2 linked regions of the Hymenobacter tibetensis genome follow. The protein of the gene in region 1 interacts with the protein of each later gene in a pairwise test. Links are inferred from orthologs where the notes say so. Each region holds a gene or a part of one and is shown in the gene's direction. Other genes may lie near its edges. The genes, in order: gyrB and gyrA.

Evidence for each region.
Region 2: the proteins of gyrB (region 1) and gyrA interact in binary tests that used the Escherichia coli proteins (3 or more experiments, as listed by UniProt). The link is inferred for Hymenobacter tibetensis from one-to-one orthologs.

What each region holds. Positions count from the first base shown.
Region 1 is NZ_CP094669.1:2,408,773-2,419,102, forward strand. The notes cover bases 1,692-4,634. They hold gyrB (DNA topoisomerase (ATP-hydrolyzing) subunit B), read left to right. Parts: upstream 1,692-2,146; coding sequence 2,147-4,123; downstream 4,124-4,634. Other genes in these bases: MTX78_RS09545 (beta propeller repeat protein), read left to right, coding at 1,692-1,911; MTX78_RS09555 (RidA family protein), read left to right, coding at 4,186-4,596. In the rest of the region: MTX78_RS09535 (DNA/RNA non-specific endonuclease), read left to right, coding at 213-1,070; MTX78_RS09540 (DUF551 domain-containing protein), read right to left, coding at 1,162-1,401; more of MTX78_RS09545, read left to right, coding at 1,681-1,691; ppk1 (polyphosphate kinase 1), read left to right, coding at 4,664-6,997; MTX78_RS09565 (Ppx/GppA phosphatase family protein), read right to left, coding at 7,097-8,092; MTX78_RS09570 (hypothetical protein), read left to right, coding at 8,477-9,211; MTX78_RS09575 (AraC family transcriptional regulator), read left to right, coding at 9,316-10,122; MTX78_RS09580 (NAD(P)-dependent oxidoreductase), read left to right, coding at 10,192-10,330. UniProt on the Escherichia coli protein: DNA gyrase negatively supercoils closed circular double-stranded DNA in an ATP-dependent manner to maintain chromosomes in an underwound state.
Region 2 is NZ_CP094669.1:2,854,373-2,864,866, reverse strand. The notes cover bases 2,790-5,896. They hold gyrA (DNA gyrase subunit A), read left to right. Parts: upstream 2,790-3,103; coding sequence 3,104-5,689; downstream 5,690-5,896. Other genes in these bases: MTX78_RS11410 (tetratricopeptide repeat protein), read left to right, coding at 5,860-5,896; MTX78_RS11420 (hypothetical protein), read left to right, coding at 2,790-2,954. Outside these bases: MTX78_RS11435 (RNA 2'-phosphotransferase), read left to right, coding at 1-61; MTX78_RS11430 (HD domain-containing protein), read left to right, coding at 175-828; MTX78_RS11425 (OmpA family protein), read right to left, coding at 831-2,387; more of MTX78_RS11420, read left to right, coding at 2,712-2,789; more of MTX78_RS11410, read left to right, coding at 5,897-7,002; MTX78_RS11405 (hypothetical protein), read left to right, coding at 8,240-9,124; bifunctional phosphoribosyl-AMP cyclohydrolase/phosphoribosyl-ATP diphosphatase HisIE, read right to left, coding at 9,203-9,850; imidazole glycerol phosphate synthase subunit HisF, read right to left, coding at 9,905-10,494. UniProt on the Escherichia coli protein: A type II topoisomerase that negatively supercoils closed circular double-stranded (ds) DNA in an ATP-dependent manner to maintain chromosomes in an underwound state.

The sequences.
Region 1 (10,330 bases):
ATATAAAGTTGAATTTGCTGCTAACGCTGGTTCCCAAAATGAATCAGCATTTAAAGTCAACTTGTAGTGAGGTGCAATTGTATGATCGGGCAAGGGGAGTATTCCTGTCTGAATGAAGCTCTAGGCTTGTCGTTTGGTTGGTTTAGGTATCTCGTTATTTAAGGCCACAGGCGAAAAGAACTTTCGCCTGTGGCCGGTACCTTTGCCCATCAATGAAGAACCTATTTCGCCCCTTTCTTACTTACATCGGGCTTGCGCTAGCAGCACTGGCAACTGGCTGCGGCTCCGATGGACCTGAGCCTTCGTTAGCAGCCGGTGAGGAGCACCTAGCTCTAGGCAACCCTAGCGGTGCAACAACTAACGTAGCACAGCCTACTAATTATTTGCTGCTTAAACCAGAATACGCCCTGAGCTACCATCGTACCCGAGGCATCCCCAACTGGGTGAGCTGGCACCTAGAAACAGCTGATATGGGTTCGGCTGCCCGGCAGGATGACTTTCGTCCTGATAATACCCTGCCCGCTAGCTGGTATCAGGTGATGGGAAGCAGCTACAGCAGTTCTGGCTTCGATAGGGGGCATCATTGCCCTTCAGCCGACCGGACAGCCACTACAGCAGCTAATTCCGCCACATTTCTGATGACCAATATGCTGCCCCAGGCTCCTAACCTTAACCAACGGACGTGGGCGGGCCTGGAAGAATACTGCCGTAAGCTGGCTCGCGCCGGTAGCGAGCTGTATATAGTGATGGGAAGTTATGGTGCGGGTGGCACAGGCTCCCAAGGCATGGCTACTACCTTAGACCAAGGGCGGGTTACGGTTCCGGCACGGGTGTGGAAGGTGGTGGTGGTGCTACCCACTGGGAAGGACGATGCTACCCGGGTGACAAATGCAACTCGTGTAATTGCAGTTGATGTACCCAACCAGAACACGGTGTCAGCGGCATGGGGTGGCTACCGCACGAGCGTGGATGCGATTGAAGCAGCCACCGGCTTGGATCTGCTTTCGGCCGTGAAGCCGGCTGTGCAGTCTACGCTGGAAGCTCAAACAGACAACGGCCCTACCCAGTAGATCGGCTGTCAATTAGAAAGTAAGCTGTAGCCCAAAAGGAAAGCTCGAAAGCAAGGACAGTATACTGCGTCTGGTTAGCACGCGCCTATTGCTATTCAGAACTATCTGGTGGGGTAGGCAAGGGCATCCAATGGGTAACTCCTTTTATGTAACGGTTGACCCCATTGGGGTCGGGAGCCACAAACATATGCTTGGATTTAGCTGTGGTAGGGGGCTTGAACGCAGCTACTGTCACTTGTTGCCAGGCTGCGGGGGCGTATACCAACACTTGTTGATACGGCTGAGGAAGCTGTTCGGCTCGTGCAATCCAAATGGAATCGGATACATTCATATTTCCAAAGGTGGATGCCACAAGGGCTATCAATATCCTGAAGTAACTAGGCCAGCAGTGTAAAGAGCTACAGTCGTAATAGCCCAAGACAACACAGGCAATGGAGGTGCACTGTACGCAAGTTTAGCTGGTGTGTTAGTTAGTTTTTAATTTGATAGCATGGGAAGTGCCGTTAGCAAGGACGCTCGTTTGCTCCCAGAAGCATGCTATACCACGCAGTACAGCGTAAGCAAAGCATTGCACTTAGGCCTGTAGGGAGTCAAGAAGAAAAGAAGCTATGTGAAGATTGGAAAAGCCCCATCTAAGCTAGATGGGGCTTTTCGTAATGCTGCCAACGGGTTGGCGAAAGACGAAGAAGGTAACCTGACCCGTACCACCGACGGCGGCCTCACCTGGACCCCGGTACTGCCAACGGGCCCGCTGCATGTAACCGGCCTCGACAACGTGCCTGGTACTAGCACCTACGTCTCGGTAGGAATAACCGGCGAGATAGGTACGTGCTGGAGCTAACCACACCAGACGGCCCTGTGCGGCAGAAACTAGTGGTGCGGTAGCAGGAAAACCTGAACGCTATCAGCTACTTAAAAGCCTCTTTTCCAGCGCGGGAAGGAGGCTTTTTTCGTGGTCGGTTTTAAGTGGATTTTTTACGGGAGTTATATAGCATAATTGTGGCAAACGCTGGCAAAAACGCAATAAAATCGGTACTTTTGTAGGATAGCACAACCGCTAAACTTACGCCCGAAACATGAGCGAAACGAAAGAGAAAAGAGCCGACGATCAGTACTCTGCCGATAGCATTCAGGTACTGGAAGGGTTGGAGGCCGTGCGCAAGCGCCCCTCCATGTACATCGGCGACACTGGCATCAAAGGCCTGCACCATTTGGTGTGGGAAGTAGTCGACAACTCCATCGACGAAGCCTTAGCCGGCCACTGCGACCAGATTGAAGTAACCATCAACGAAAACAACTCTGTCACCGTCCGTGACAACGGCCGGGGCATTCCCGTCGACTTTCACGCCAAGGAAGGTCGGTCCGCTTTGGAAGTGGTACTGACCGTGCTGCACGCCGGCGGTAAATTCGATAAGGACTCGTACAAAGTATCTGGTGGCCTGCACGGCGTAGGCGTGAGCTGCGTGAACGCACTCAGCCAGGACTTGAAAGTAACTGTGCGCCGCAACGGCCACATCTATGAGCAGGAATATAAAATTGGGGTTCCCCAGTATGCCGTAAAGCAGATTGGTGACACCGAGGAGCATGGTACGGAAGTGGAGTTTCTGCCCGACAACACCATCTTCACCGAAACCGTCTACAAGTACGAAACGGTAGCTAACCGTTTGCGGGAACTGGCTTATCTCAACAAAGGCATCCGCATCACGCTCACCGACCGTCGTGACAAAAACGATGATGGCAGCTTTCTCGGCGAGGTATTCTACTCGCAGGGCGGCCTGAGCGAATTCGTCCAGTACCTCGATGCTGGTCGGATGGTGCTCATGCCCAACCCGATTCACGTTATCAGCGAGAAGGGTGGTACGCCAGTGGAAGTGGCGTTGCAGTACAATGATTCGTACCAGGAGCACATCTTCAGCTACGTCAACAACATCAACACCATTGAGGGCGGCACGCACGTAGCAGGCTTCCGCTCGGCCCTGACTCGCACCCTGAAGGCCTACGCCGACAAATCGGGCATGCTGGAAAAGGCCAAGGTGGAGATTCAAGGCGACGACTTCCGCGAAGGCCTCACCGCTGTTATATCGGTGAAGGTGCAGGAGCCGCAGTTTGAAGGCCAGACCAAAACCAAGCTCGGCAACTCCGATGTGAGCGGCGCCGTGAACACCGTGGTAGGCGAGATTCTCAACCAGTACTTGGAAGAAAACCCCAAGGAAGCCCGCATCATCATCGAGAAGGTGATACTGGCGGCGCGCGCACGTATTGCGGCCCGTAAGGCCCGCGAGATGGTGCAGCGCAAAACGGTGTTGGGTTCCAACTCGCTGCCCGGCAAACTCGCCGACTGCTCGGAATCTGACCCTGAAATCTGCGAACTGTACCTCGTGGAAGGTGACTCCGCTGGCGGCACCGCCAAGCAAGGCCGCAACCGGGCGTTTCAGGCCATTCTGCCATTGCGGGGTAAGATCCTGAACGTGGAGAAGGCGCAAGAGCACCGCATCTACGAGAACGAGGAAATCCGGAACATGATTACGGCCCTCGGCGTGAGCTTCGAGAAAAAAACTGACGAGGACGACGGCAGCAGCACCCGCTCGCTCAACTTAGATAAGCTCCGCTACCACAAGATCATCATCATGACCGACGCCGACATCGACGGCTCGCACATCCGGACGCTGATCTTGACGTTCTTCTTCCGCTATATGCGTGAGTTGGTTGACAAAGGCTACATCTTCATTGCGCTGCCGCCTCTGTACCTAGTGAAGCGCGGCAAAGAAGAGCGCTACTGCTGGACCGAAGACGAACGCATGGCCGCTCAAGATGAGATGGGACGCGGCAAGCCCGAGACGGTGAACGTGCAGCGCTACAAAGGACTAGGCGAAATGAACGCCGAGCAGCTCTGGACCACCACCATGCAGCCCGACACCCGCTCCCTGAAACGAGTGGACGTGGAATCAGCCGCGGAAGCCGACCACCTGTTTGCCATGTTGATGGGCGACGAGGTACCACCCCGCCGCGACTTTATCGAGAAAAACGCCAAATACGCCAAACTCGACGTATAACGGTACAAGGAAAGGCCCGCTACAAAGCGGGCCTTTTTCGTTGATAACTGACGTGACAACAAATGGAAACGCACGTAACACAACAAGTGAAACCAATGCGGCACAACATTTCTTCTGGAGCACCTTGGGAAGCAGTAGTAGGATATTCGCGGGCGGTGCGGGTCGGGAACGTCGTGGAAGTGGTGGGCACTACGGCGCAGGATGGTGAGTTAATAACTGGTACCGATGCCTACGCCCAAACCAAACACATTCTGGAGAAGATAAGCGCGGCCTTGCTGGAGGCTGGAGCAGCGCTAACCGACGTCGTGCGGACCCGGATTTACGTAACGGATATTTCACAGTGGGAAAGTGTTGGCCGGGCGCACGGCGAAGTATTCAAGGATATCCGACCGGCTTCGAGCATGGTGGAAGTCCGAGCCCTAATCGACGAGCGGTTGTTGGTGGAAATAGAGGCAACGGCCATCATTTCTTAACCTTGAAATGCCCTTTCCGGGCTGTAAACCCGTATCTTACCCCGCTTTTCTGCCCTGCCTTAGTACTATGAAGCTATTCAAATCTGCCGACCTCATTCGCAAAAGCAAATACATCAGCCGCGACCTTAGCTGGCTGCGTTTCAACTACCGGGTACTCGACCAAGCCAAGGACCCAGGCCGGACGCTGTTTGACCGGTTGCGGTTCCTGAGCATCACGTCTTCCAACCTCGATGAGTTCTTTATGATTCGGGTGGGTTCGCTCTATAATTACCTCGACTACGGCAAAGAGCGGGTGGACTACTCGGGACTGCGCGAGTTGCCTTTCCGCCGCAAGCTGCTCGATTTTGCCCACCGTTTCGTAAACGACCAGTCGCTGACCTATCTCAACGAATTGAAGCCGCAGTTTGAAAAGAACGGCTTCAATGTGTTGAAGATGGAGGACTTAACCGAGGTGGAACTCAAGAAGGTGGATGGCTACTTCAAGAACACCATCTTCCCGCTGCTTACACCCATGGTGTATGACTCCTACCATGGTTTCCCGCTGATGATGAATCAGATGCTGATTTTGGGCGTAGTAACGCGCACCGGCAGCGGCGACCTGGAAACCGAGAAAGGGCAGGAGCGGCTCACCTTCGTGCAGATTCCACAGAACCTGTCGCGCTTCTTCGAACTAAGCCGCAAGGACAAGGTAATGTTTGTGCCCATCGAGGAAATCGTGCGCGCCAACCTGCCCAAGCTGTTCCGCAACGTCAGCATCGAGTCGGCCGATTTGTTCCGCATCACGCGCAATGGCGACTTCACGCTGGAAGAGTCGGAAGATATTGATACCGACTTCATCAAGGAATTGCAGCAGGGCCTCAAAACCCGTAAGCGGGGCCGGGTGGTACGGCTGGAAGTGGAGTCCAACACGTCGGCACTGCTAATGTCGGTGCTGAAGGAGCGGTGGAAGATTGACAACGGCAACGTGTTCGTTATCAACTCCCTGATCGACTTGAAGGGCCTGCTGCAAATCTTGAAGCACCCCAACTTCCGGAACCGGGGCTCGCGCCTGCCTGCACCGGTACCCCCCCTTAGCTTGCCTGAAGGAGCTGACGAAAACCTGTTCGAATACCTCAAGCACCACGACGTACTGCTGCACCACCCCTACAACAGCATCGAGCCGATGGTGCGGTTGCTGGAGCAGGCTGCCGAAGACCCACAGGTGCTGGGTATCAAGCAAACCATCTACCGCCTCGCCGAAGACTCGCGGGTGTCGGCCGCGCTGTTGAAGGCAGCTGAGAACGGCAAGCATGTATCGGTGTTGTTTGAAATCAAGGCCCGCTTCGATGAGGAGCGCAATATCCGGGAAGGCGCACGGCTAGAAAAGGCAGGTTGCTTTGTCATTTATGGGGTGTCGAAATACAAGACGCACACCAAAATGCTGATGATTATCCGCAAGGAAGGGGAGAAGGTGACGCGCTACATGCACATCGGCTCGGGCAACTACAACGAGCAGACCAGCAAACTCTACACCGACGTAAGCCTGCTCACAACCAACGATGTGTACGGCCACGACGTGTCGGAATTCTTTAACGTCATCACGGGTCATTCTCAGCCCGACGACTACGAGTACCTTATCACGGCGCCCAAAGACATGCGCCAGCAACTCATTCACCTCATTCGGGAGGAAGTGAAGCACGCCAAAAAAGGCTTGCCAAGTGGCATCGTCATGAAGATGAACTCCTTGGAAGACAAGGAGATGATAGACGAGTTCTACCGCGCTTCCAAAGCCGGCGTGCCCATCCGGTTCATTGTGCGTGGTATCTGCTGCTTGCGGCCGGGCCGGCCAGGGTTGAGCGAGAATATCGAGGTGCGCAGCATCGTCGGCGACTTGTTGGAACACTCGCGCCTGTTCTACTTCCACCAAGCTGGGCAGCCCAAAGTGTACGCTGGCTCTGCCGACGTGATGGTGCGCTCCTTCGACCGGCGCATTGAGGCGTTGTTTCTGATTGCAAATCCGCAGATCAAGCGCGAAGCTATCAGCATTCTGATGATGAACTTGCTCGACAATCAGAATTCCTACAACATGCGCGAAGATGGCGCCTACATCCGCCGTCAGCCGGCACCTAACGAGCCCATCGTGAACGTGCACCGCGACTTTTACCGCCGCGACGACGACCGATTGGCTGCCGCTACGCCCGAAGGATTGCTGGCTTTGCTACAGCAGGTAACAGTGCGGACCAAGGAAGAAGAGAATGCCGCGGTTGTGGGCAGTGAGACGGCTATTGTGGACGTAGACTGTGAAACGGACGCTACAGAAGCTGATATTCCGGGAGAGGAAGCCGCTGAGCAAGAATCCGTGGCTTATCCTGTCATTGTTGGCGACGGAGATGAAAGCAGCCTGAATATACCAAATGTGTAAATAGTTGCTTTACAGCGAGAAAGCCTGGTTTGCATCCTCCCAGGAGGATACAAACCAGGCTTTCTCGCTGTAAAGCAGTCTTATTGTCTAGGACGTTGCCTATTCCACCTCGGTTGGGCGCGTTTGCGGCGCGGGGAACGGGATGGATTTAGAATGGTCTTGGCGGGAACGGATTTCGTCGAAGTGCTCCTCGAACAGCGTCTGGAGCATGCCATCTTTCAAGCCGATGTCGGGCACTATCATTTGGTGCACGTTGGCCCACTCCATGGAGGAGAGGTAGATGTGGCCAGCCGGTACTATCACGTCGGCCCGGTCGGGGTTGAGCATGGCTACGTTCACCCGCTCGTCCATGCTCATGCTCGTGAGGTTGTGTAGCACAGTGGCAATACGGCGGCGCGTAACGGGCTTGTCTAGCTGGTTTTGCGCAATGCTGTAGAGCTTGTTGATATTGCCGCCGGTACCGATGGCGCGCGTAACGTGGTAGCGGCGGGCGTTTTCCTTTACCCACTCTTCCATCCGTTGCCAGAGGTCGTTTTGGGCGCCCGTAGACGCTAGGCCACTTTCCTCTTGCTGCATCCGCCGAATCGAGCCAATCTCAAAGGACTGCGACGCTACTTTGCGCCGGTCGTGGTAGATGTTGAACTCGGTGCTGCCGCCGCCTACGTCGATGTGGAGATAGTGCTTTTTGTCTTCCAGCAGATGTTCGATAACGCGGTTGATGTAGGCTGCTTCGGCTTGCCCATCAATTACCTGCACCGTCATCCCAAGCTCTTGCTGAATACGGGCCGCTACTTCGGTGCCATTGGCGGCCGTACGCATGGCGGAAGTGGCGCAAACGAGGTAGTGGTTGGGGGCCACATCGTGCACTTCCATCAGCAGCTTTAGGGCGTGCAGAAACTTGATGAACTTGTCTTGTTTCTTCTCGGAAATGGTGCCGGTAGCAAACACATCTTCGCCGAGCCGCAGCGGATAGCGCACATATTCCACGCGCTTGAGGCGGTACCGGTCGCCGTAATGGAGGACTGCTGAAATCTGGCAACGGACGGCGTTGGAGCCAATGTCAATAGCGGCCAGTTTCAGTAGTGGATACTCCATCAGGAAGGAATGTAAGGTGATAAATCCAGCCAAAGATAGCCGTTTGATGAAAGCAGACCATCTTTTCTTGAATTTTTCCCATCCGCGCCTCGATACTAGCGCGTCCGCAACAGCAAGTTTTCTACGACCATCCTACCTGCTGGCAAGACCTTACTGGAAGAGGTTACCGCAACCTTCTCGCTGTTACTCAGTCAGTACATGATGGCGCCTTTGGTAACCTAGCAGAGCATGAAAGTAGGTAGCTAGCAAGAGTAGATACTCTATTGGGGCCAAACAAAAAATATCTACCAAGTACCTCTTGCCACCAGCTATATAGTGAAACGAGCGTGGTTGCTACTGTAGCAACCAACCGCTACCTTGGTAAAGCACTGATAGCGGCGTCTTATGAGCCTCAACCTTTACTACATTACCACACCAACGGCGCCGTGGGTTAGCATCCTGTTTGTAGCAACTACGTTGCTCACTCTTGGTCTGCTTATGCGCTTATTACGGAATGCGGGTTTCGCCATGTTGCCGTGGCTGATTGGGATTGTGGGGTGGCTGACAGTACAAGCAGTGGTGGCGCGAGCGGGTTTCTATCAGCAACTGGAGCATGTACCACCGCGGTTAGTTGTTTTCGGTATTTTGCCATCGGTGGTGCTTATCGTGTATTGGCTGATTGGTGCACGCGGCCGAGAAGTGAGTGGTCGTTTGAGCGTGGCGGATCTTACGGAACTGAGTGTGGTGCGGGTGCCAGTGGAAATCGTGCTTTATGCGCTGGCCGGCTACCATTTGGTGCCCACCTTGATGACTTTTGAAGGGTTGAATTTTGATATTCTTTCCGGGCTTACTGCTCCGTTGGTTGCGTATGCATACGGGCGCAATTGGCTCGGGCGCGGTGGCATGTTGGCGTGGCACGCGGTGGCTTTTTGCTTGTTGATAACCATTGTAGTGCTGGCGCTGCTGTCGGCTCCTACGCCGCTACAACAACTAGCCTTCGAGCAACCCAACGTGGCAGTGCTGCAATTTCCATTCGTATGGCTGCCTGTTTTTGTGGTGCCCGTGGTAGCCTTTACGCATGTGGTGTCCTTCTACCGTCTGCTGACGTTGAGCCGTGAACTACACCCCACAACCGCTTAGCCAGTTATCCCGACGGTAAGCAGGAACCCACTACGGGCGAAATATGAAGCGCGGTCCAAGGCCAGTACATCGGTTTATTCTCATTTCAGGCAAACTACCACGTCATGCGCTTTCAGCAATTTGCTCCTCCCACCTATCTGAGCCAGTATATCCGCTACTTCTGGCTGCTGGAAAGCACTGGTGAAAGTGTCGAGGTGAAAACGTTTCGTATGATTGCTGATGGGTATCCGGGCCTTATTTTTCAGCAAACAGACCAGAGCCTCTTCCGAGACCAAGCGCAAAAAGAGTGGCCGCGTGCCCTGCTCTACGGCCAGACCGTCAGCCCTGGCGACATTCAAATGCAAGGCCCAGTGCGGACGCTCGGTGTTTACTTCCATCCAAGCGCCCTGACAACCATTTTTGGATTCAACGCTGATCAACTAACCGATGCTTGCCTCGACCTCACGTTGCTGTCAACCCGCCTGCCAGAACAGCTGTTGAATACCGAATCGGTGGTCCACCAAATACAGGTAATAGCCGACTATTTGGGGACATTGATTCAACGGAACAAGCTGGCTGCCGACCCGCAGATTCAGCATGCGCTCCAGCAACTGCAAAGGTCGGGCGGCCACATTGCCTTACCGGCCTTGCAGCAGAGCCTGAGTATATCGGAGCGTAGTTTTCAGCGTAGATTCAAGCAGCAGGTAGGCATTGCGCCCAACTTGTTTTCCCGAATCTGCCGTTTCCAGGTCGCGCTGAACCAGCTGCGGAGCCGCCAGTACCAGAAGCTTTCGGATGTGGCTTTCGAAAACGACTATGCTGATCAGTCTCATTTCATCCGCGCATTCCAGGAATTTGCGGGTTGTTCGCCGTATCAATACCAAAAGAGGGCCAACGAGCTAGTAGCTAATTTCCCGGAGCTGATTCGGTAGGGCTGTCGGTTTCGTTCTATTTTGCCGCTGTTGGGTGCTCGTCTTTTGTTGAAAAAACAAACAGACACCATGAAAGCACTCGTTTTTGGCTCAACGGGCGGCACCGGCCGCCAACTAGTAGAGCAGGCTCTTACGCAGGGCCATACCGTCACGGCATTTGCCCGCAACCCGCAGAAAATCAAGTTTGAGCACCCAAACTTGCGAGTTG
Region 2 (10,494 bases), 450 kb from region 1 along the record:
ATCAGGCAACGGGGTGTGGCTCACCGATCATGTTCCGCCAGAATACTTGCGTGAGTTGTAAGGTTTGCAGGCAGGAAAAGGAGAGAAGGCGCCAGTTTCTCGTTCGGAAGTTGTTGCTTTGTGCGGCTGGCTTCTGGTTAAGCCGAGTTTTCGTTCATCTTGCTATCAAATACTGTGGATCTAGTTACCCGTACTGCTGATTTTGTTCGTGAAAAATTCTTGCATGAGGGCTCTGGCCACGATTGGGAACACATCCGTCGGGTGTGGCAGGTAGCACGCGCTCTTGCCCGCGATACGCCCCACGCCGACCCGCTTATCACCGAACTTGGTGCCCTGCTCCACGATGTTGCCGATTGGAAATTTCACGATGGAGACGAGGAGGCAGGTCCTCGGGCGTCCCGTACTTGGTTGGAGAGCCAGCACGCCGAGGAAAGCGTTATCCAATCTGTGGAAGCTATTATTCGTGAAATCAGTTTTAAAGGGCTTGGTGTAGCTACGCCCATGAGTACAGTGGAAGGCGAACTGGTGCAGGATGCCGACCGGCTCGACGCTATTGGCGCTATTGGGGTGGCGCGGGCTTTTGCGTACGGTGGCCACAAAGGCCGGCCCCTCCACGATGCATCTATTCCGCCGATGGTGCATGAGTCGTTTGAGAGCTACAAGAAAAATACAGCGCCAACCATCAATCATTTCTACGAGAAACTGCTGCACCTGCGCGAACGGCTACATACGCCTGCTGCCCGCCGGGTAGCGGAGGAGCGTCATGCGTTTATGGAAGTGTTCCTCGCTCAGTTTCTACGGGAGTGGGAAGGCCAAGACGTGAAATAGCCTTATTGGTTTCTTTTATTTTTGGCGCGCAAGTTCTGGCGTAGATTGTTGATCCAACGACCTACTTTGGTACGCTGCCGTGGTTTACGCCCTTGGCGGGCACTACTAGCTCGCCTGGCACTAGACGATTGAGCCGCCAAACCCGTTGCTGTTGGCTTTGGCGAAACCGCCTTCGGGGGTTCTGGAAGCGGCGCGGCGGATTTGGTCATGACCTTGATGCTTAGCCGACGATTGAGCGCCCGGCCAACGGGAGCAGCGTTGGAAGCCACCGCGTAGGCTTCACCGTATCCGATGGCTTGCAGACGACCCAAGGAAATGCCCTGTGCCGCCAATGCGCGCATGGCCGCTTGGGCACGGGCGTCACTTAAGTGGAGGTTTTTCAACCTGTCGCCACTACTGTCGCTGTAGCCGCCGAATAGAATGTGCGCCCGTGGGAATGTTTTCAGAATAGCGGCTAGGTTGCGCAGCTGTTGCTCAGACTCAGGGGTAAGCGTGGCTTCCCCTGATTTAAAGTACACCCGGTCCACATTGATCCAACCAACGGCCGGGTCCAGCGAATCAACTTGCTGCCGGGCATCAGCCAGAAATCGGTAGAGTTGGTATTCGGTGGAATTCATGCCTACGCGCTGGGTGCTACCGTCCGCCAGCGTGATGATGAGCGGCTGGCCCGTGTGATAGATGTACGTATCTGTAGCCGCATCATAATGACCGGAAGGAACTGGAGCGCCCGTGTCGGTGGCGCCGTTTGGCTGGCTCGCAGCGGCGTTAGCAGTGTAGGTCACCGGAGTGTCTTCTGCCAGAGAGGGAGTGGAGTAATTGGGTACGCCCCAGGTGAAGAAGCCATAGGCCAGAAGCAGCACAGGTAAAACCAGCAATGCCCATTTCCACCTGCCTAGTCGGGCCAGGCCTGCTTTAGTGCGCTGCTGGGGTACAAAGATGCTGCCGCCTCCTACTGTGTCCCAGTTGCCGGCGCCCGCTTCAAACTTGGGGGCGTTTGCCATAACGGGTGGTGGGAGAGACCGGCGTGAAGAAGGGGGAGGGGGTACCGGGCTGGGCTGCGCGGGTGTTGCTACGGGTGGGGTCGGCTGATTGTGGGTTTGCAACCAACCACTGAGAGAGGCAGCGTCAAGCGTGTGAGTGGTTGCATAGTGGCCGAGAGTCCCCAATACAGCGGCCACTGCCACTTCTATCAACTGGGCATACGAGGCTGTAGGGACCCCAGACTGCACGGCCAGGCGAAAGGTGGTTGATTCGTACGCGTCGTGGAGTAGGTTCTGCAAGAGCAGTACCCCGCGTCCGTTCCACTCAGTGCTAGCCAGGGTGTCAAGCTGCGTTAGGGGCTTTGTAGTTTGCGCTTGTTGCACCAGGTTCCATACGGCTTCCAGGCCGTTGTGCCGGGCGGCTCGGTCAGCGAGGGCACGCACCACCAAGGGAACTAGGGTAGCCATTCCCTTCTCCACTAGCGTGCGGTCTTTGCTTACCAGGGTGGCCAATTGGCTGATATGCTCTGGTTTCAGGCAGTCATTGACCGCTTCAACTACTGTCTTATCCGGCTTCATGGCAGTGCCTGTTTTCAATTAAATGTAGTTTTTATAGCATCTTGCGCATAAGCACTAGCACGAATACCATAAACCATACCAGCTAGCTTGAGCCCATTCCCGTGCTACTTATAACGGGCGTTATACGTTGTGTTGAACCCATGACTTCAATGGTAGTAGTAGGAAAAGGGTTAACGTAGGACAATACGTAATAACAGGTAGAGTGTTTGTCTAGCGTCGGGTAGGTGTTGCCTTCTGAATAGGTTGGGTTGAGGTCGTGAAGAGCTGGAGTGCAGATTAAGCGGCTGGTCTGGCTGGCAACCGGTAACTGAATATCTTTACCCCATGAAATTCCGTTTCCTCTTCCTGCAGCGGTGGTGGCCACTGCTTGTGCTCCTCGCCGTAGCCTCCTGCCGATCTTGTCCCATTGTATCCTGTCACACGCGTAAGGTGCATTTCCATGATGGGGTGAAGTACCGAGGGCAGCCTATTTTCAAGAAGCAGAACCCTGCCATCGGCGAAAAAATCAAGACTTACAACCCCAAAGCAGGCAAGCATAAGGCCGATAAAAGCAGGTCCATCCGCTGAGGTAGTAGCGGAGCTTTCAGGCTATCTAAATCCGGGTAGAATCTAGGAAAAACAGGGTTTTTTACCTATCTTGCAGGCTTAACGCAACCATCATTTCACGGTGCCGGAACTCCCTCACAAGCAGCCCTCCGGCCGACTAAGTTCTCCCTATGGCGGAAGGCGAAAAGATCATTCCGATCAACATCGAAGACGAGATGCGCGGCGCCTACATCGATTACTCGATGTCGGTTATCATCTCCCGGGCATTGCCCGACGTACGCGACGGCCTCAAACCAGTGCACCGGCGTGTGCTCTATGGTATGAGCGAGCTGGGCGTATCCTACAACAAATCCTATAAGAAAAGCGCCCGTATCGTGGGCGAGGTACTCGGTAAGTATCACCCCCACGGTGACTCCTCCGTGTACGACACCATGGTGCGCATGGCCCAAGATTGGAGCCTGCGCTACCCGCTCGTGGACGGCCAGGGTAACTTCGGCTCCGTCGACGGCGATTCGCCGGCAGCTATGCGTTACACCGAGGCCCGCCTCAAGCGCCTGGCCGACGAAATGCTCGGTGACTTAGACAAGGAGACGGTTGATTTTCAACCCAACTTCGATGACTCGCTGGAAGAGCCCAGCGTAATGCCCTCGAAGTTTCCTAACCTGCTGGTCAACGGTACGACGGGTATTGCCGTGGGTATGGCTACCAACATGCCACCCCACAACATGACGGAAGTCGTGAATGGCATTGTAGCCTACCTCGACAATTCCGAGGTTACCGTGGCCGAGCTGATGGAGCATATCACCGCGCCGGACTTCCCGACAGGTGGCACCATCTACGGCTACGAAGGCGTAAAGCAAGCCTTTGAAACCGGCCGCGGCCGGGTGGTAGTGCGAGCAAAAGCGCACGTAGAAACCATGGACAGCGGCAAAGAGCAGATTGTAGTCACCGAAATTCCCTACATGGTGAATAAGGCGTCGATGATCGAGAAGACGGCCGCCCTGATCAACGAGAAGCGCATCGAAGGCATTGCTGACCTGCGCGACGAGTCGGACCGAGACGGGATGCGCATTGTGTACGTGCTTAAGCGCGACGCTATGCCTAACGTGGTGCTCAACCAGCTCTATCGCTACACGCAGTTGCAATCCTCGTTCGGGGTAAACAACGTGTGTTTGGTGAAAGGGCGTCCGATGACGCTTAACCTCAAGGAGCTGATCCATTACTTCGTTGAGCACCGTGCCGACGTAGTAGTACGCCGTACCCGTTACGAACTGGCCGAAGCCCAGAAGCGGGCCCACATCTTGGAGGGTCTGCTTATCGCGCTTGACCACCTAGACGAGGTAATTGCGCTGATCCGCGGGTCCCGCGACGGCGAAGTAGCCCGTGCCCAACTCATCGAGCGGTTCTCGCTAAGTGAGATACAGGCCCGTGCTATCCTGGATATGCGTCTGCAGCGCCTCACGGGCCTGGAGCGCGACAAGATTGTGCAGGAGTACGACGAGCTTATGAAGCTTGTTGATTATCTGAAGTCGGTATTGGCCTCGGATGAGTTGCAGCGCAAGATCATCCGCGACGAGATGCTCGACATCCGGGAGCGGTATGGCGACAAGCGTCGGACCATGATTGAGTACGCCGGTGGCGACTTCTCCATGGAAGACATGATAGCCGACGAGAGCATGGTGATAACCATCTCCAATGACGGCTATATCAAGCGTACGGCGCTGGCGGAATACCGCACGCAGGGTCGGGGAGGAGTAGGGGCCCGGGGCGCCGGTTCCAAGCAGGACGACTTTACGGAGCACCTGTTTGTAGCCACCACCCACGAGTACTTGTTGTTCTTCACCGAACTTGGGCGGGTGTTTTGGTTGAAAGTGTACGAAGTACCGGAAGCCGGGAAAGCCGCTAAAGGCCGTCCGATTCAAAACCTCATCGAGATTCCACGTGAAGACAGTGTGCGTTCCGTGCTCAACGTGCGGGGCCTGCGCGACCCAGATTACCTGGAGAACACCTACCTGATGTTCTGCACCGAGCAGGGCACCGTCAAGAAAACGCCGCTTGAAGCGTATTCGCGTCCCCGGACGGCCGGTATCAACGCTATTACCATCAACGAAGGCGACCGTCTGCTTGACGTGCAGTTGACCAGCGGTAAGTCGGAGGTAGTGGTAGCGCTCCGCTCCGGTCGGGCTGTTCGTTTCCCCGAAGAGAAAGTGCGCTCCATGGGCCGCACGGCCGCCGGGGTACGGGGCATCACGCTCTCCGATGAAAACGACCGGGTAGTAGGGATGGTTTGCATTGCCAACGATAGCCAGGAAGAACTGCTAGTGGTTTCCGAGAACGGTTATGGTAAGCGTAGTCCGCTCGAAGAATACCGCATTACCAACCGCGGGGGTAAAGGTGTTCGGGCTATGAAGATCACCGACAAAACCGGCGCCTTGGTGACCATCAAGGCAGTTTCTGACACCGATGATTTGATGATTATCAACAAGTCGGGCATTACGCTGCGGATGAGCGTGGCGAAAGAGCTGCGTTCCATTGGTCGGGCCACCCAAGGTGTCCGCTTGATTCGCTTGAGTAATGGTGATGCTATTTCGTCGGTAGCCAAGGTAGCTGCCGAAGACGAAAAAGAACTAGCGGACGAGCTAGCCGTGGATGGCACTATCGTTGCTAACGGCGAAGGTAGCTCCGCTGTCGAGGCGTTGCCAGACGCTGCGGACTTAGATTCTCTCACTGATCCGGACACGCTTAGCGACAATTAAGCGTTGTTTTTAAGGTAACGGCAGGAGCGAGGCGTTGCACCTCTTCTCACGGAGCACAGCGTTGCTCCTGCCAGTACCAAAAGCTACACCGCCGGCAAGCTGAACTTCGCGCCGGCACTTCCTGTTTGTTCAGCATTTCCTTTCCACCTCATTCTTCACGCAAAACCCCCATGAAGAAGATTATCCTGACCCTTGTTGCAGCAGCAGCTTTAACTTCCGCTTCAGCTCAGAATTCGGCGGTCACCAACGCCATTTTGAACCAAAAGCAAGGCTTGCTCGACAAAGCTCGCACCGAGATTGACAAAGCCATTACCAACGAGAAGACCTCCACGAAAGCCAAAACTTGGTATACGCGGGGCGAAATCTACGATGCCATGACTAGCAACCCGATTTATGGCAAGTCATTGCAGCCCGGGGAAGGCACCAAGGTAGCGTACGATTCCTATAAGAAAGCCATCGAGCTTGACGGGAAAGATGGTGAGTTCGGTAAGCAAGCCACTGCCAAGCTCGACAACTTGTATGGGTTGGCCCTTAATGCAGGTGTAGAAAACTACAACGGCAAAAAGTACGACGAAGCGCTGAATGCTTACAAAATGGCGCAGCAAATCCGTCCGCAAGATACGACGGCCTACCTGTACGCGGCATATGCGGCGGAAGCCAAAGAGGATTTTGCTGCTGCCAAGCAGACGTATGCTCAGTTGCAGGGCATGAACTACAAGTCGCCCCAGATGTACGGGCGGATGTTGCAGATAGCGCGCCAAGAGAAAAACGAGCAGGAAGCCATGAAAGTGGTCGAGCAAGCATTGAAAGCATATCCCAACAACAAAAGCTTTATGCTGGAGGAGTTGAATATGTATCTGAGCGCTGGCCGTGGTAAAGAAGCTATTGCCAAGATTGAAAATGCTATTGCTGCTGACCCCAAGAACTCCAACCTGTATGCTGTGCTCGGTTCGATCTACGACCAAGACAAGCAGCCCGAAAAAGCATTGGCAGCATACCGCAAGGCCGTAGAAAACGACCCGAACAATTTCGACGCCAACTTCAACCTTGGTGTATACAATTACAACAAGGCGGCTGAACTGTATACTAGAGCCAGTAAGATGGATTTGGCAACGTATCAGAAGAGCGGTAAGAAGTTTGAAACGGAGGGGAAAAAGTTCTTCACTGATTCTGTGCCATACTTCGAGAAAGCACTGACTATTCAGCCTGATGACCGCGCAACCATTTCGTCACTTGGCAAAGTATACGCCAAACTCGGTCGCACATCAGATGCCGAGAAGATGAATGCTAAGCTCGACGGTTTGAAGAAGTAAGTTCTCCTCATTAGGAGGGGATAGAGCAACTAACCCGAAGCAGTCTAATAGCTTCGGGTTAGTTTTTAAAAGGTCTACTTAACATAATATAAATTATAAGACAAAAAGTAAGTTGAAACTTGGGAGCCTAAGTGCGCTTGTTATATGGCTATGATATGGTCTACCATACATATACTCAAATAGAGACTCCAATAAGATCTGAAGGTAGATATGGACTTGCATGGTTGCCTTACCTAAGGTGCATGCGGTATCTACTGAGTTGAATAGCTTAACGGGCTCAGCGGTATACTGAATATCCGCGCCGCGAAGAGCTATTTAGCTTTTGCAGGTGCTCACGTAATTTCTCGCTGAAGCAGTTCGATAATTCCGAGCTTCAGAATGCCTTTGATGGCTACATGAAAGCTGGACTTGCATGGATACTGGTTTAGCTAAAGCATGTAGTTCTTGGTTAAAAAAAACAACTCTATAAGCTGTACCCACTTAAAGACCGTTCATATTAAAGGATAATTATGTTAAGCTGTTCATACTCCATTTGCCCCAGTAGTATGCTGTAACGTTCAATACCCGTGGATAGACCTAGCTAGCCTTAACGCGTTGCTTTGTGTAAGACAAGCTTGCCTCAACATTGGCCTTTCTCTGGCTATTGGACAGGGCCCATAATTGAGCTGCGCCTCTCTCCTACTTTTCAGCTTGCTTGAAGCTCCTAAGGAAGCATGGTTTTAAGGCCGTAGGCTGATGCTGAGTGTAAAGTGTTAATCACTTGTCATAGATGAGAACTTGTTACTTGAATTAGATATGGGAACGTGTGAGCCTGATAATCGTCCCTCCCGCCCGGTCCCGGGCCTTAATTAGTGTGGTATATAATTGATATATGGACTGATGACATCTAAGGTGTAGAAAAAAATATTATAGATTGCCTATTTAAGCACAAAAAAGCACAAAAAGTATATTAAAGTATAACTTTTATTGACTTTTTTATACTTCATACTACTTTCACATACTTATTATTCTTATACTTGCCCTCCACTTGTAACTATATCCTTTTATGCCTAAAACCATAGACTACCCCCGGACGAGTTATCAAAGCGCTTGGGAGGTTTCAGAAGTTGTCGATGATACGGGAGGCAAATGTTCTTTAGAGACTTGTGCTCGTAAGCTCAATCGTAAAGTGAGTGGCTCTTTCAAAGCCATCCTTGGCTCTGCAGTTAAGTTTGGTCTGCTTACTAGCAAACGTGAGTTGCTTACTACAACCAACTTGTTTCGGCGTATCAAGCATGCGTATGACAAACAGGAAGAAACGCTGTACCATCGGGAAGCATTTCTCCACCCACCGCTGTTTACGCAGATATGCCGCAAGTTTCGCAACCGCGAGCTTCCCGTGCACATGTTCGACATCATGCTCATCAGAGAGTTTGGTGTAGAAGAGATAAATGCTCAAAACGTGGCCAAGTCATTCGTGGAAGGCGCCCGCATGACGGGCGTTATCGATGAGCGGAATGTCATTGCGGACATAGACCAGCTGGCTGCCCAACAAGGTCCGCGCCGTGAGCTAGCTAGTGGTGAGATGCCCCTCAACCTGTTTAAAGGTTCGGCCGCATCCAAGGCAGCTACTAATTCAGACTCGGGCTCCGAACCCTCGATAGCAGCACAGCCCAATTTAGCGGATTTGGACTCTGACTTAGATGACACCCCAGCATCTAGTACACCGCTAACTAGGCAGTTTGTGCCTTCAGCCCCTGTTGGGAGGTCTACTCCCCCCGAAGATTCCGACACAGACCCTATATCGGCGTTATTTGGACTTCATAGCTCTTCGTCTGGTACCACATCCAACCAAACCCGCCACCAGCCCATAACGCCCTCCCCTGAAGTATATAATAAAACAGCATCTAATACTCCCGCGCCAGAACCCTCCCCGACACCAACCGGAGCTGCTCCAGCTACCCCGGCTCCTCGCAAGGCGGCTGCACCTGTGCCGATTACTCCCCCCACTTCGGCGGGCCCTCCCAGCTTCATGATTCATATCAGCGGCCCGGGGCTGGACACTCAATTGCACATCCAGGACACCGACGACCTCGATATTGTCCGTATCCTGTTAGACAAAATCCGTAAGCAGCTTAGTTAATTAGTTGGCATACAATAACATAGAAAGGTCCGTCTGTAGTTATAGACGGACCTTTCTATGTTATTGTATGCCAAAAAGCTACTCTTCGCGGCGCACGCCTTGCGAAATGGTGCTGTGTCGCTGACGCAACACCTCGACAATATCTTCCAGAGACAAACCCGACGCGGTGAGCAACACCAACAAATGGTACAATAAATCTGCTGCTTCGCCCTTAAGGCCTTCTCGATTGCCAGCTACCGCGTCAATAACAGTTTCCACCGCCTCCTCTCCTACTTTTTGGGCCATTTTGGGCATGCCCTTCCGAAACAAGGAGGCCGTATACGACTTCGGTTCTTCATCAGGGAAGTGATACCGCCGTTGCACCAGCCGCTCCAGCTCCGCCACGAAGCTCACGGCCGGCGCCGGATATGCCGACTGCTTGGGCTGCTCGAAGCAGCTAGTCGTGCCCCGGTGGCAGGTAGGGCCGTCGGGGGTGGCCAAGATCAGCAGGGCATCCTGGTCGCAGTCGGGGTGCATGCTGACTACTGTGAGGTAGTTGCCGCTGGTTTCGCCTTTGGTCCAGAGCCGTTGCTTGGAGCGAGAAAAGAACGTGACCCGCCCCTCCTGCTTGGTTTTGTTAAGTGCTTCCTCATTCTGATAACCTAGCATCAGCACTTGTCCGGTTTGCGCATCCTGAACAATAACCGGCACGAGACCGTCGGGCATTTTGGCGAAATCCATATTCATTAGTCGTAATTGTCTGAAATCAACGCCTGCATCCAAGCAGCAACAAGAAAGCCCCTAAAGACGGACAGGGATACCGTCCTGGCGAAGGTGCTCTTTTAGTTCGCGGATACCGATTTCGCCGAAGTGAAAGATACTGGCCGCCAACCCCGCATCGGCGTGGGCTTGCTGAAACACATTGGTGAAGTCCTGCTTGGACCCCGCTCCTCCCGACGCCACTACGGGTACAGAAACAGCCCGGCTGACGGCCCCCGTAATATCAAGCGCGAAGCCTTCTTTGCAGCCGTCGTTGCTCATGCTGGTCAGCAAAATTTCCCCCGCGCCGCGGTCAGCGGCTTCCCGGCACCATTGCACCGCATCGAGGCCCGTATTGTGGGTGCCAGCCCGGGTATAAATCTGCCAGCCTTCGGGCTCATGGTACCGGGCATCAGCGGCTACCACAATGCATTGGGACCCGAACCGGCGCGCCAGCTCATCAATAAGCTCGGGCCGGGCTATAGCGGCCGAATTGATGCTGACCTTATCGGCCCCGTTCAGCAGCAAGGCCTCCACGTCTTTCACCGTCCCGATACCCCCACCCACCGTGAAAGGAATATCCAGTTCCCGGGCCACATCCCGCACCAGCGCCACCAGCGTAGCCCGCTTCT